Regions from separate parts of the Planococcus sp. TJ-201 genome, predicted to be linked through region 3. Evidence: riboswitches for the same ligand, from Rfam matches in the RefSeq annotation. Region 3 holds a riboswitch; each other region holds the start of a gene.
What was found. Region 3 has a riboswitch for S-adenosylmethionine ahead of AC4EG4_RS15455 (methionine ABC transporter ATP-binding protein). Riboswitches for the same ligand answer to the same signal wherever they lie in the genome.

Region 1 (4,334 bases), on a different contig from region 3:
CAGCCGCCCACTACGTTCAGCCAGCCTTTATCGGCAAAGCCCCGCAATTTTTTCGCCAGCGATTCCGGTATTTCGTGATAATGCCCTTCTTCATCCGGCAAGCCGGCGTTCGGGTAACAGCTGACATAGCCGTCCGACAGCTCAGACAGCGATCGGATGTGGTCTGTCATGAATTCCGGGCCGGTTGCACAGTTCAAGCCAACCGATAACGGTTTCACGTGCTCGATTGAAATGTAAAAGGCTTCGATGCTTTGGCCCGCAAGCGTAGTGCCCATCGGTTCAATCGTTCCTGACACCATGATCGGCAACTCGATTCCGGTTTCTTCAAAAGCTTGCTTGATTCCAATTGTTGCCGCTTTGACATTCAGCATGTCCTGGCTTGTTTCCAAGAGAATCAAATCTGCGCCGCCTTCGATTAAGGCTTTCGCCTGTACATAGAAATTTTCCAGCATTTCATCGAATGTGGCACCGCCTGTAACAGACAGCGTTTTTGTGGTCGGCCCGATAGCACCCGCCACAAAACGCGGCCATTCCGGCGTTGAAAAAGCAGCGGCTGCTTTTTTCGCAATTTCCACTCCACGCCGGTTGATTTCCGCCGCCTGGCTGCCGATCCCATACTCATCCAAAACAATCGGTGTGCCGCCAAAGGTATTGGTACAGAGAATATCGGCTCCCGCTTCGAGGTAAGCCGTGTGGACCCCTTCGATAACATCCGGACGGACAATATTCAAATACTCGTTGCAGCCGTCAAACTCTTCGCCTCCAAAATCTTCGGGAGAAAGATCGACGTTTTGAATCATCGTGCCCATGGCTCCGTCGATGATCAAGATTCTTTTTTCAAGTTGTTGTTCAATAAGATGTTTGGACATGGCTGCGATCGCTCTCTTTCTGTTGATCTAGTTGTCGAATGTAATGAATCAATTCCACGGTCATATCGTAACGGACAAACGGAGTTATGAGGTAAATGCCATGGAACAGCTCCGCTGCTGTATCAATCAATTCTTTTGCGATTTGGATGCCTTCTGCAGTGGCGCGGTCTTTGTCGTCGCCGCATGCGCGCATGCGTTCCAGTGCATCTTCCGACAGCTTGATGCCTGGCACTTCATTGTGCAGGAATTCCGCACTGCGGATGCTGGTCAGCGGCATCACACCAATGAAGATCGGCGTCTCCAAATGTTTTGTCGCTTCGTGAATTTCGATGATTTTCTCTTTTGTATAAACCGGCTGCGAGATGAAATAATCCGCACCGCTTTCGATTTTCTTATCAAGCCTTGCCACTGCTCGGTCCAAAACACGGACGTTCGGGTTAAATGCTGCCGCAACAGAGAAGTTGGCTTTTTTCCGCAACGGCTTGCCGGAAAATGAAATGCCTTCATTCAGCTTTTTAATCAATTGAATCAATTCCATGCTGGACACATCATAAACACTGGTAGCTCCCGGGAAGTCCCCGACTTTTGTTGGATCACCTGTTACGGCGAGTATATCATGGATCCCGAGCGCATCGAGCCCCATCAAATGCGACTGCAGGCCGATTAAGTTGCGGTCGCGGCATGTGATGTGAGCGAGCGCCCGAATGTTTTCCTTGTGTTTGAGGATGGAGCCCATCGCCATATTGCTGATGCGCGGCGATGCCAACGAATTGTCCGCCATTGTTACGGCATCGACACCGGCTTTATTTAAAGCGACGGATCCTTCTAAAAATTTAGCTGTATCCAAGTGGCGCGGCGTATCCAATTCCACGATAATGGTCCGTTCCATTTTGGCTTTTTCATGAAGCGGCTTAACTTCCAACGCTTCTGCTTCACGGATGACGATTGGTTTTCTTGCTGTTACTTCTTTATGGAAAATTGGCGGCAAGTTGCCGAGATGCTTTTTCACAGCTTCAATATGCTTCGGCGTTGTGCCGCAGCAGCCGCCGATCAAACGCACACCTTCTTCTCTTAATAACAAAGCGGCACGGCCAAAATAATCCGCTTCCGATTCATAGACGATTCGTCCGTCTTCTACATCAAGCAAGCTGGCGTTGGGATAAGCAGAAAGAAACGCTTTGTCAGGCAAAGTGACTTCTTCAAAAGCCTGGATGGTATGGTGAGGGCCAAGACGGCAGTTGACACCGACGATATCGGCTCCAAGTGCCTCCAATTGATGAAGGGCATCGTTCAGCGACATGCCATTTTGCAGGATGCCCGGCTCATGCATCGACACTTGGGCAATCAGCGGGGTATCGGTGATGCCTTTTAAATGCTTGACTGTTGCTGCCAACTCTTCAAAATCGTAATACGTTTCCAACAACAAGCCGTCCGGATCTCCAGCCAGCAAATGGATGGCTTGCTGGTCGACCATTGCAATAATCTCTTGCAATGTAGCATCGCTTTTCCGGATTCCGCGGATTCCCCCAATGGTTCCAAAAACAAATTGGCCACCCGGTGCTGCCGCTCGTTTAGCAATTCCAATAGCTGCTCTGTTAATATCTGCGACTTGCTCTTCCAGGCCGTAACGGGCCAGTTTCGCCGCATTCGCTCCGTATGTGTTGGTCTGGATGATATCCGCTCCGGCTTTAATATAGTCCTGATGAATCTTCTCAATGACTTCCGGGCGTTGCAAATTCAGTTCTTCGTTGCAATACTCAATGCCATAGGAATACAGCAATGTTCCCATGGCGCCATCCGCCGTCAATATTCTGGTCTTTAGTTCGTCTAATAAGCCCATCCTTCTCAACCTCCCATATATACAAAAAAAGCCTTCATGAAAAAGAAGGCTTTACGATATCAAACTCGTTCCTTTTCATCTGCCAGGCAATTGCTTGCCTGCTGGATTTAGCACCTGACCTTTCGGCTGGTTGCTGAAGCTTCATCGGGCCAGTCCCTCGACTTCTCTTGATAAGAATTCACTATTCTGTTTTAAGTATTCTAAATATGGTACCTGTATCTATGGAACAGGTCAAGGCAATCTGTCGAAAAACAATGAAATTTCTGTGTTATTCCGCAAAAACTTTGTGCTTTCAGAATTTTTTAGAATGTAGATGCATTTTTGGGATTAAATCGAATCTCTGACACATCAAACTTATACCAAGTAAATGTATTACCCTCTATCACCCAGCTGACCTCCATTTTTACGGGCATCTTCAATCCTTCTACCTGCTGATGCTCTTTGATAGTTCCGATGCAGAGCTGCCGTTGTGCATCTTTGGCACTGCCTTTATAGCGCAAAGCCTCCACTCTCAACAACTCACTTTGCTCATTGAAGAAATAGGTTGCTGATCCGGTCAAGCCCTCATACGTAATCGTTGCTTTCGCAGTGTGCACATCCACGAGCTCCCATTTGATAAATGGACTGAACACCGCTGCTGGATACCAAGCCAACTCCATCAAGTAGCGCTGCAGCGCAGACTCATTGGTCTTCTCATTGTCAGGAGTTTGTGACATTGGAAAGATGCTCACAAGTTTGATCCGCATACTGGCTTTGCCAGCAGTAAAGCTGTCTTTCCCCGTAATGAATAATCCCTTTCCCATTTTCATCTTTGCAGACCAGTAGAATGCAGGCGGGTCGGTAAAGCTCGTTTGTTCGGCTTCCGAGGCCATCCACTTTTTTTGCTCTGGCTTTTGTTTCATCCAACCAAGTTGCTTGAAGCTGACGCTCGCAATTTGTTCGTGACCGACAGCGCCAATTGCATAAAGCCAATTTTTCACAGGCAATGGAAGAGACTCTGTCATTTGTTCCGTTAGTTTGTCAGGAGCCGCAAGGTCAGAATGGATTACATGCTCATCTTTTTTCTCCACCGCAAACACTCCTTTTTGTTTCTTTACCTGTTTATACAGGCATTAAATCATTTTTAAATACTCACTGGACAAAAAGTCAAAAAGAGAGTATTTTTATAGCAAATAGATATATATCAAAAAGATATAAGGATGTGAATCCATGGCAAAAGAAAACCATACTCAATATGCCATACTCGGGCTGCTGACAACAGAATGCCGCACTGGCTATTCGATCAAGCAAATGATCGATACAAGCTTGAACCATTTTTGGAAAATCAGTTACGGACAAATTTATCCGACATTGAAACTGTTGGTAGATCAAGGGTATGCCACCGTGGAATCTCAAGTTCAGGAAGGCAGGCCGGACAAAAAAGAATACACGATTACTAACGAAGGCGAGCGTGCTCTAAAAGAATGGATCCAGCAGCCGATTCAGCAGCTGCCCGGTGAAAAAAATGAACTCCTGCTCAAGTTATTTTTCAGCGGAAACCAGGATGTTCAGGATACACTCAGTCATTTAGCAGATTTTCGTGAAAAACTGACCGGCCGCCTGAACACGTATAGAGCAATTCAAGA
Region 2 (4,334 bases), on a different contig from region 3:
GTTGTGATTTCAGGTGCGACAGTACCGAACTTCTGGAAGTTTTCCTGGAATTTTTGTGCCAATTCCACAGCTTTTGAATCGTATGCTTCTTTATCTGCCCAAGCATGGCGTGGGTTTAACACATCGGCTGGTACACCAGGTACTTGTACTGGAATTTCAAGGCCGAAGATAGCTTCTTTTTCAGTCGGCACATCATTCAATTCGCCTTTGATGGCAGCGCGAACCATTGTCCGAGTGTAAGAAAGCTTCATGCGGCTGCCGACTCCATAGACTCCACCCGTCCAGCCGGTGTTGACAAGAAAGACTTGAACATCGTGCTCATCAATTTTGCTGCCGAGCATTTCAGCGTATACCGTTGCGTGCAGCGGCAAGAATGGCGAACCAAAGCAAGTTGAGAACGTTGCTTCAGGTATAGTGATGCCACGCTCTGTACCAGCTAATTTTGATGTGTAGCCACTAAGGAAATGATACATAGCCTGTTCTTTTGTCAGCTTGCTGATTGGAGGCAATACGCCGAAAGCGTCTGCAGTCAAGAAAACAATCGTTTTTGGGTGACCCGCAACTGAAGGATCTACAATATTGTCAATTGCCTGCATTGGGTAGGCGGCACGTGTGTTTTCAGTTAATGAACCGTCGTCATAATCCGGGATGCGTGTATCCGGATCAACAACCACATTTTCCAAAACCGAACCGAAACGGATCGCGTCATAGATTTGCGGTTCGTTTTCACGCGACAGGTTGATGGTTTTTGCATAGCAGCCGCCTTCGATGTTGAAGACGCCATTATCAGACCAGCCATGCTCGTCATCACCGATCAGCTTGCGGTCTCCATCTGCTGACAAGGTCGTTTTGCCGGTACCGGACAAGCCGAAAAATAAAGTTACATCGCCATCTTGTCCTACGTTTGCTGAACAGTGCATTGGAAGAATGCCTCTTTCTGGCAACAAGTAGTTCATAATAGAAAAGATCGATTTTTTCATTTCGCCGGCGTATTCAGTTCCGCCGATTAAAATGATGCGCTGTTCCATGGAGACGATGATGAATGTTTCTGAAGCCGTACCGTCAACTGCAGGGTCTGCCATGAATGTAGGGGCATAAACCACCGTGAAGTCAGCTTCATGCGCTTGCAGCTCTTCAGCTGACGGACGGATGAACAGTTGGTGGGCAAACAAGTTGTGCCACGCGTATTCATTGATGGTTTGAATTGGCACACGTGATTCGTGGTCCGCTCCGGCAAATCCTTTGAAAACGAAAAGAGCATCTTTTTCTTTTAAGTGCTTAATCACCTTAGCGTATAATTTTTCAAACACTTCGCTAGAAATTGGACGGTTCACATTGCCCCAGTCGACTTTGTCTTTAGAGCTTTCTTCTTCCACCATGTATTTGTCTTTCGGTGAGCGGCCCGTGTATTTTCCTGTCTCCGCTTTTACAGCGCCTTCCCGAGTCAATACGGCTTCCCCGCGGGATGTTGCTGCTTCCACTAGTTGTGGCACTGATAATTGAACATGTACATTTTGGCCAGTTAAAAGATCCTTTAAATCATTTGCAAAGTTCACTGAAGTCATATATATGTACCTTCCTTTTCTGTTATTCCCATGGCGATGGGGAGGATGTATATTCGTTCATTAGTATAACACATTAGGTTTATTAGTCTATACTAATCCCCTTCGGAAATCAAAAATTATTGGATAGACTCTATATGAGGCAGGAATCTGCAAGTAAATAAACTGTACAAGACATACAAATGGGTTTGCCTATATAACGAGTTGTAGAGAGCGGGAGGAATGAGCGGAACGAGCAGCAGGCAATTTACTATCTCATTTTAATTCGAAAAAATCATTGACATCCCAGTACTATTTCCGTATGATGAAAAATTGAACGGATACTCTTATTCCGAGCTGGTGGAGGGGACAGGCCCTATGAAACCCGGCAACCTGCTGCATACGCAGTGATGGTGCCAAACCTGAAGCAAGGTGCACAGGCCTTGGATGATAAGAGTGAAAGGTGCTTATGATGATTCTCCTTTCCTCATGATGAATGAGTGAAGGGATTTTTTTATGGAATGCCCTTAATCCTCGTGTGAAAGGCCACAAACGGCTTGAAGTTCAATCTGGATTTTGTCTGGAACGGACTTGACATGGGAAACGAGTACCGTATCAATTTCGAGAGCAATCTCGCAGGATATAAGGAGGAACATTTTTTGAAAAACCGTCGATTATTTACATCAGAATCAGTAACAGAAGGACATCCGGATAAAATTTGTGACCAAATCTCAGATGCTATTTTGGATGCAATCTTGACCGAAGATCCAAACGCACGTGTTGCATGCGAGACCACTGTAACGACAGGGCTGGTTTTAGTAGCCGGAGAAATTACCACTTCTACTTATGTGGACATTCCGAAAGTCGTTAGACAAACGGTAAGAGAAATTGGATACACACGAGCTAAATACGGTTTCGATTCAGAAACAAGTGCAGTGCTAACAGCAATCGATGAGCAATCACCGGATATTGCTGCTGGAGTCAATGTGGCGCTTGAGTCACGCGAAGGCCAAATGACTGATAAAGAATTGGATGATATCGGAGCAGGCGACCAAGGGTTGATGTTCGGGTATGCCAACAACGAAACAGAAGAATTGATGCCATTGCCGATTTCATTGGCACATAAATTGGCGCGCCGTTTGGCTGAAGTGCGCAAAGAAGAAATTCTTCCCTACTTGCGTCCCGATGGCAAAACACAGGTAACTGTTGAGTACGACGAAAACAATAAGCCGCTTCGTGTGGACACAATTGTTATCTCGACGCAGCATCACCCAGAAGTAACACTTGAGCAAATTCAACGCAACATCAAAGAGTACGTCATCAAAGAAGTCGTTCCGGCAAAATGGATTGACGAAGAGACCAAATACTTCATTAACCCAACGGGGCGCTTTGTTATTGGCGGACCTCAGGGAGATGCAGGCTTAACTGGCCGCAAAATCATCGTAGATACTTACGGTGGCTATGCTCGCCACGGCGGCGGCGCATTTTCCGGTAAAGACGCAACAAAAGTTGACCGTTCAGCAGCTTATGCTGCACGTTATGTAGCGAAAAACATTGTAGCGGCTGGCCTGGCAGATAAATGTGAAGTGCAATTGGCATATGCAATCGGTGTAGCACATCCAGTATCGATCGCTTTTGATACATTTGGCACCGGCATTGTGGACGAAGACAAATTGGATGATTTGGTACGCGCGAACTTTGATTTGCGTCCTGCTGGAATCATCAAAATGCTTGATCTTCGCCGCCCAATCTACAAGCAGACAGCAGCTTACGGACATTTTGGCCGTACAGATGTTGATCTTCCTTGGGAGCGTACGGACAAAGCAGCACTTTTGAAAGAACAAGCTGGCGTTGAAGCTGGTATCTAAAACTGTATAAAAATAAAGGACGATCCGGCATTCCTGCCGGATCGTCCTTTTTTGTGCTAGCCCTATTGAAGAGACTTGTAGTAAGCGCCTTTTTCAGCGTATTCGCGGACAATTCGTTCCATGTCCACTTTGTCGTCTTCGCGCAGTTCACGGACAACTTTTGCTGGCCGTCCGAGAGCGAGCATGCCTGGTGGAATGATTTTTCCGGGGGGCACGAGGCTGCCGGCACCAATAAATGCGCCTTCTCCAACTTCTGCTCCGTCTAAAATAATCGAACCCATCCCAACTAATGCCCCTTTTCGAATGGTGCAGCTGTGCAAGGTCACTTGATGGCCAATCGTTACCTCATCTTCTAGCACCAATGGTTTGCCAGGACTTTGGTGCAGCATGCAAAGATCTTGGATATTCACTTTATTGCCAATAACAGTGGGGGATACGTCACCGCGAATCACAGTATTAAACCAAACTGATGAATCGGCGCCAATCGTCACATCACCAGAAATGGTGGTGTAGTCTGCGATGAAAACGGATGGATCAATTTGGGGGAATTTGTCTTTAAATGGATAAATCATGGCAAAGCTCCTTTAAAAAAGATAAGATATTCTATATCGTAACAAATCAAATCAAAACGTCAAATTGGAGCTTGGAATGGAAAGGAAGTTGGACTATGTGGAAATGGCAGGCTGAAGGAACGGCTAAGGCAACAGTTGTGCTGATCCATAGTGCATATGAGCAGCATTTGCGCTATGCATGGCAAATTGAAAAATGGCGAGCGGCAGGATTCGATGTTTATATGGCAGACTTGCCGGGCCATGGCAAAAACGCTGGAGCCGACAAGGTTCACCGCGAATCGTTTGATGTCTACGAACAGGCGGTACATGATATGCTGAAGCTGTCATCGGAAAATGATCTGCCGGTGTTTGTC
Region 3 (4,334 bases):
GGCCTGACCGGTTGGGGTTATGCACGGCTATTCATTTGGGTAAGCCTTTGTCTACAGTCTGAACAGGCCAAACCAGTAAATCTGGGTTGGCCTGTTTTTTTGTCGTCGACCGTTTGGGTTCTTTTTGGTAAGCTTGAAAAAAGGGGGTTCTAACTTGATTACCTATTATGCTTATCCAAAATGCACAACGTGCCGAAAAGCGAAAAGCTGGCTGGAAAAAAACGGTGTCGAATATAACGAAATTCACATTGCAGAAAATCCGCCAACAAAAGAACAATTGACAGAGATTTACCAGGCAAGCGGGGTGGAGTTGAAGAAATTTTTCAACACGAGCGGCTTGGTCTATCGTTCACTGAGCTTGAAAGACAAGCTGTCAGACATGACCGAAGAACAGCAGCTGGAATTATTGGCTTCAGACGGGATGCTGATCAAGCGTCCGCTTGCTTGGGACGGCAAACAGGTGACACTGGGCTTTAAAGAAGAGGACTACCGGACGAGCTGGTTATAAAGGCTGCGTCATCTTGTGTTTCACGGCTGTTTATGTCAAACTGAACATGAATGAACTACATAATTTGGAGGGGTCAAGATGAGCACACCAGCAGAACTTCGTTATTCAAAAGAACACGAATGGGTCAAAATCGAAGATGGCAATGCGCGTATCGGAATTACTCATTTCGCACAGGCTGAATTGGGAGATATCGTTTTTGTTGAGCTTCCGCAAGTTGGCGAAGAACTGAAAAAAGATCAGCCCTTCGGCAGCGTAGAATCTGTTAAAACGGTTTCGGAACTATACGCACCTATCAGCGGAAAAGTAGTTGAGGTCAACTCTGAGCTTGAAGACAGCCCGGAATTCGTCAACGAATCTCCTTACGAGCAAGCTTGGATGGTGGTTATCGAAGCCCCTTCTGAAGAAGAAGTCAACGAACTGATGACTGCAGACCAATACAAAGAAATGACAAACGAGTAAACTTTGGAAAGCGCCTATGCCTAGGCGCTTTTTTGTTTTTTTCTCCCCGAATAGAATTGGAAAAAATGCTGAAACGGCCCAAGGAAAGAAATAGGGTTCTATGGCGTCAAGGTGATATTCTTGAAACTATTGAATTAATTAGTATAGTTGAGTAATAGGACTTTTCTTATTCTATATTCGATGGGGTGAATGTTTATGGGAAAGGTGATTGTGGTGGAGGGAATCAGCGACAAGTCGAGGATTGCGCCGCTCATTGCAGAACCCGTGACGATTCTTTGCACAAATGGTACAGTAAGTGCATCGCGGCTTGAAGAATTATTATTGCCTTACGAAGATCAGGATATTATCATATTGGTGGATGCCGATTCTTCAGGAGAAAAGTTGCGGAAGTTAGTCAAACGTGAATTCCCGGAAGCCCGCCATTTCTATGTGAATCGCAGCTACAAGGAAGTTTCAACGACACCGCTTCGCATTTTGATGGATGTGCTGATTGCAGCGAATGTCCGGGTCAACAAGCTATTGATAGAGGGATGAAGAAGATGAAAGAATGGACACATAAAGAATGGATCAAAGAAAAAAACACAAAACGGACCACTGCGTTTTATTTATATACGCCGATGTGCGGGACTTGCCAGGTCGCTTCAAAGATGTTGACAGTCGTCACAGAACTGCTGCCGGATCTTGAAATCGGCAAAGCCAACTTGAATTATGTCCAAGAAATTGCAGGCTTATACCAAGTGGAAAGTGTGCCGTGCCTGCTAATTACGGAGAATGGCAAAATTGAGGAAAAGATTTATGCTTTCCATTCGGTCCCATATTTATATGATAAGTTGAAATCTGTTGACGAATTTAGCACGTCATGGTAAATTGAGATTCTGATAAAATAATTTCATATCAAAACTCTTATTAAGAGTGGTGGAGGGAAGTGCCCTATGAAGCCCGGCAACCGTCATGAAAATGAAATGGTGCCAAATCACACGAAGCGAAAGCTTTGGAAGATGAGAGATTGGTTTCCGTATAATATACGTTTGCCCTTCTGCTCAGTTCTGCGCGGAAGGGTTTTTTATTTTTAGAATCTAGGGGTGTTCAAGAGATGATTGAGTTAAAAAAAGTAACGAAAAAATTCGATACAGGCAAAGCAGTTCTTACAGCTGTTGACGGAGTCGATTTATCCATTTCCGATGGTGAAATCTTCGGCATTATCGGGTACAGCGGAGCTGGTAAAAGTACGTTGATCCGGTTGTTGAACGGTTTGGAAAAACCAACTTCAGGAACAGTCGAAATTAACGGGCAGACGATCACAGCGATTAAAGGTGGAGAATTGCGCAAGGCCCGCCAAAAAGTCAGCATGATTTTCCAGCATTTCAACTTGTTATGGTCTCGAACAGTAAGAGAGAATATCGAGTTCCCGCTCGAGATTGCCGGAGTGGCAAAAGCACAGCGGGGCAACCGAGTTCAAGAGTTGATCGAACTGGTTGGATTGACTGGCCGTGAAAACGCGTATCCATCGGAACTTTCAGGCGGACAGAAACAGCGCGTCGGCATTGCCCGGGCACTGGCGAATGATCCGGAAGTCTTGTTGTGTGACGAAGCAACATCTGCACTCGATCCAGAAACAACCGATGCCATCCTGGATCTGCTGGTGGACATCAACAAACGATTGGGTTTGACCATTGTGTTAATCACTCATGAAATGCATGTAATCCGCAAGATTTGCCATCGTGTGGCGGTCATGGAAGGCGGCCGGGTGGTTGAACTTGGCGATGTTCTGAATGTTTTCCAATCGCCGAAAGAAGAAATCACGAAACGTTTTGTGGCACAGGTTACCGATTCCGGTGATTCGCACGAAACCATCAAAAATCTTCGGGAATTGTATCCGACAGGCGAGTTGGTAAAATTGGTCTTTGTCGGAGACCAAACTGAACAGCCGATTCTGACAAAGTTGATCCGCAGCCATGCAGTGGAAGTCAACATTGTTCAAGGCAATATCTCGCACACACAGCGCGGGGCATATGGAACGTTGATCCTGCAATTGAAAGGTTCAGCAGCAGAAATTGAAGAAGCACTGGCATTCCTTCGGTTAGAAGATGTCCAAGCGGAGGTGATGCACAATGATTGAATCATTATTCCCGAACGTCGATTGGGACAATATGTGGGAAGCCACTATTGAAACACTTTACATGACGGCATTGTCTACAGTATTTACATTTGTTATTGGATTGGCCCTTGGCATTTTGCTGTTTTTGACAGCGCCAAAGCAATTATGGGCAAACAAAGTCGTCAACTGGCTGACAGGGGCATTCGTGAATATTTTCCGCTCGATTCCCTTTATCATCCTGATTATCTTATTGATTCCGTTTACGTTATTCTTGATGGGCTCTATTCGTGGACCCAACGCTGCATTGCCGGCATTGATCATCGGATCAGCTCCATTTTATGCACGCATGGTGCTGATTGCCTTGAAAGAAATTGATAAAGGGGTCATCGAAGCTGCCCGTTCTATGGGCGCGACAACCGGCACCATCATTTGGAAAGTCCTGTTGCCTGAATCGAAACCGGCTTTAATTTCCGGAATCACGGTGACGGCCATTGCATTAGTCGGTTACACGGCAATGGCTGGCATCATTGGCGCAGGCGGCCTTGGGACTTTGGCTTTCTTGGACGGGTTCCAGCGCAGCCGGGAAGATGTCACGTTAATGGCAACGATCTTAATTTTGATTATCGTCTTCGTTATTCAATTTATAGGTGATTGGGTAACAACTAAGTCAGACAAACGATAGCAGCGGATTTTCCGTACTATATAAAAACACATGAAAAGGGAGAGAGTCAGATGAAGAAATTTGTAGCAGGAACAGCACTAACAGCTTTAGTACTCGCAGGATGCGGAAATGGCGGGGCAAGCGAAGAAGAAGAATCGAGCACCTTGCGCGTTGGCGCTTCGAACGTGCCCCACGCTGAAATTTTAGAACAGGCACAACCGATTCTAGAAGAGCAGGGCATTGAACTTGAAATTGAAACATACCAGGATTACATCCTGCCAAATGAAGATTTAGAGTCTGGTGAAATCGACGCCAACTATTTCCAACACATTCCTTACCTAGAGTCGCAAGTAGCGGATCATGGCTACGAATTTGAAAACGCAGGCAGCATTCACATCGAGCCAATCGGTGTTTACTCTCAGGATCACGCTTCACTTGATGAACTGCCTGAAGGTGGAACGATTTTGATGAGCAACTCGGTTGCTGATCACGGCCGCATTCTTTCTATGCTTGAAGCTGAAGGCTTGATTACATTGGCTGAAGGTGTAGAAAAAACAGCTGCTGAAGTAAGCGACGTTGTTGAAAACCCGAAAGATCTTCAATTTGAT

Region 1: it holds a riboswitch for S-adenosylmethionine, as region 3 does, so the genes downstream of both, AC4EG4_RS10930 (bifunctional homocysteine S-methyltransferase/methylenetetrahydrofolate reductase) here and AC4EG4_RS15455 (methionine ABC transporter ATP-binding protein) in region 3, are expected to answer to the same signal.
Region 2: it holds a riboswitch for S-adenosylmethionine, as region 3 does, so the genes downstream of both, metK (methionine adenosyltransferase) here and AC4EG4_RS15455 (methionine ABC transporter ATP-binding protein) in region 3, are expected to answer to the same signal.

Annotation. Positions count from the first base shown of each region.
Region 1 covers NZ_JBZDOG010000004.1:51,626-55,959, reverse strand. The annotation lists gene metH (methionine synthase) at 1-869, opposite strand, end outside; gene AC4EG4_RS10930 (bifunctional homocysteine S-methyltransferase/methylenetetrahydrofolate reductase) at 850-2,709, opposite strand; SAM riboswitch class I at 2,782-2,886, opposite strand; gene AC4EG4_RS10925 (DUF6920 family protein) at 3,012-3,779, opposite strand; gene AC4EG4_RS10920 (PadR family transcriptional regulator) at 3,919-4,334, shown strand, end outside.
Region 2 covers NZ_JBZDOG010000007.1:15,771-20,104, forward strand. The annotation lists gene pckA (phosphoenolpyruvate carboxykinase (ATP)) at 1-1,565, opposite strand, end outside; SAM riboswitch class I at 1,886-1,998, shown strand; gene metK (methionine adenosyltransferase) at 2,201-3,409, shown strand; gene AC4EG4_RS15890 (gamma carbonic anhydrase) at 3,472-3,981, opposite strand; gene AC4EG4_RS15895 (alpha/beta hydrolase) at 4,077-4,334, shown strand, end outside.
Region 3 covers NZ_JBZDOG010000006.1:148,797-153,130, forward strand. The annotation lists gene AC4EG4_RS15435 (arsenate reductase family protein) at 155-508, shown strand; gene gcvH (glycine cleavage system protein GcvH) at 587-967, shown strand; gene AC4EG4_RS15445 (toprim domain-containing protein) at 1,163-1,501, shown strand; gene AC4EG4_RS15450 (thioredoxin family protein) at 1,507-1,833, shown strand; SAM riboswitch class I at 1,868-1,972, shown strand; gene AC4EG4_RS15455 (methionine ABC transporter ATP-binding protein) at 2,061-3,086, shown strand; gene AC4EG4_RS15460 (methionine ABC transporter permease) at 3,079-3,747, shown strand; gene AC4EG4_RS15465 (MetQ/NlpA family ABC transporter substrate-binding protein) at 3,798-4,334, shown strand, end outside.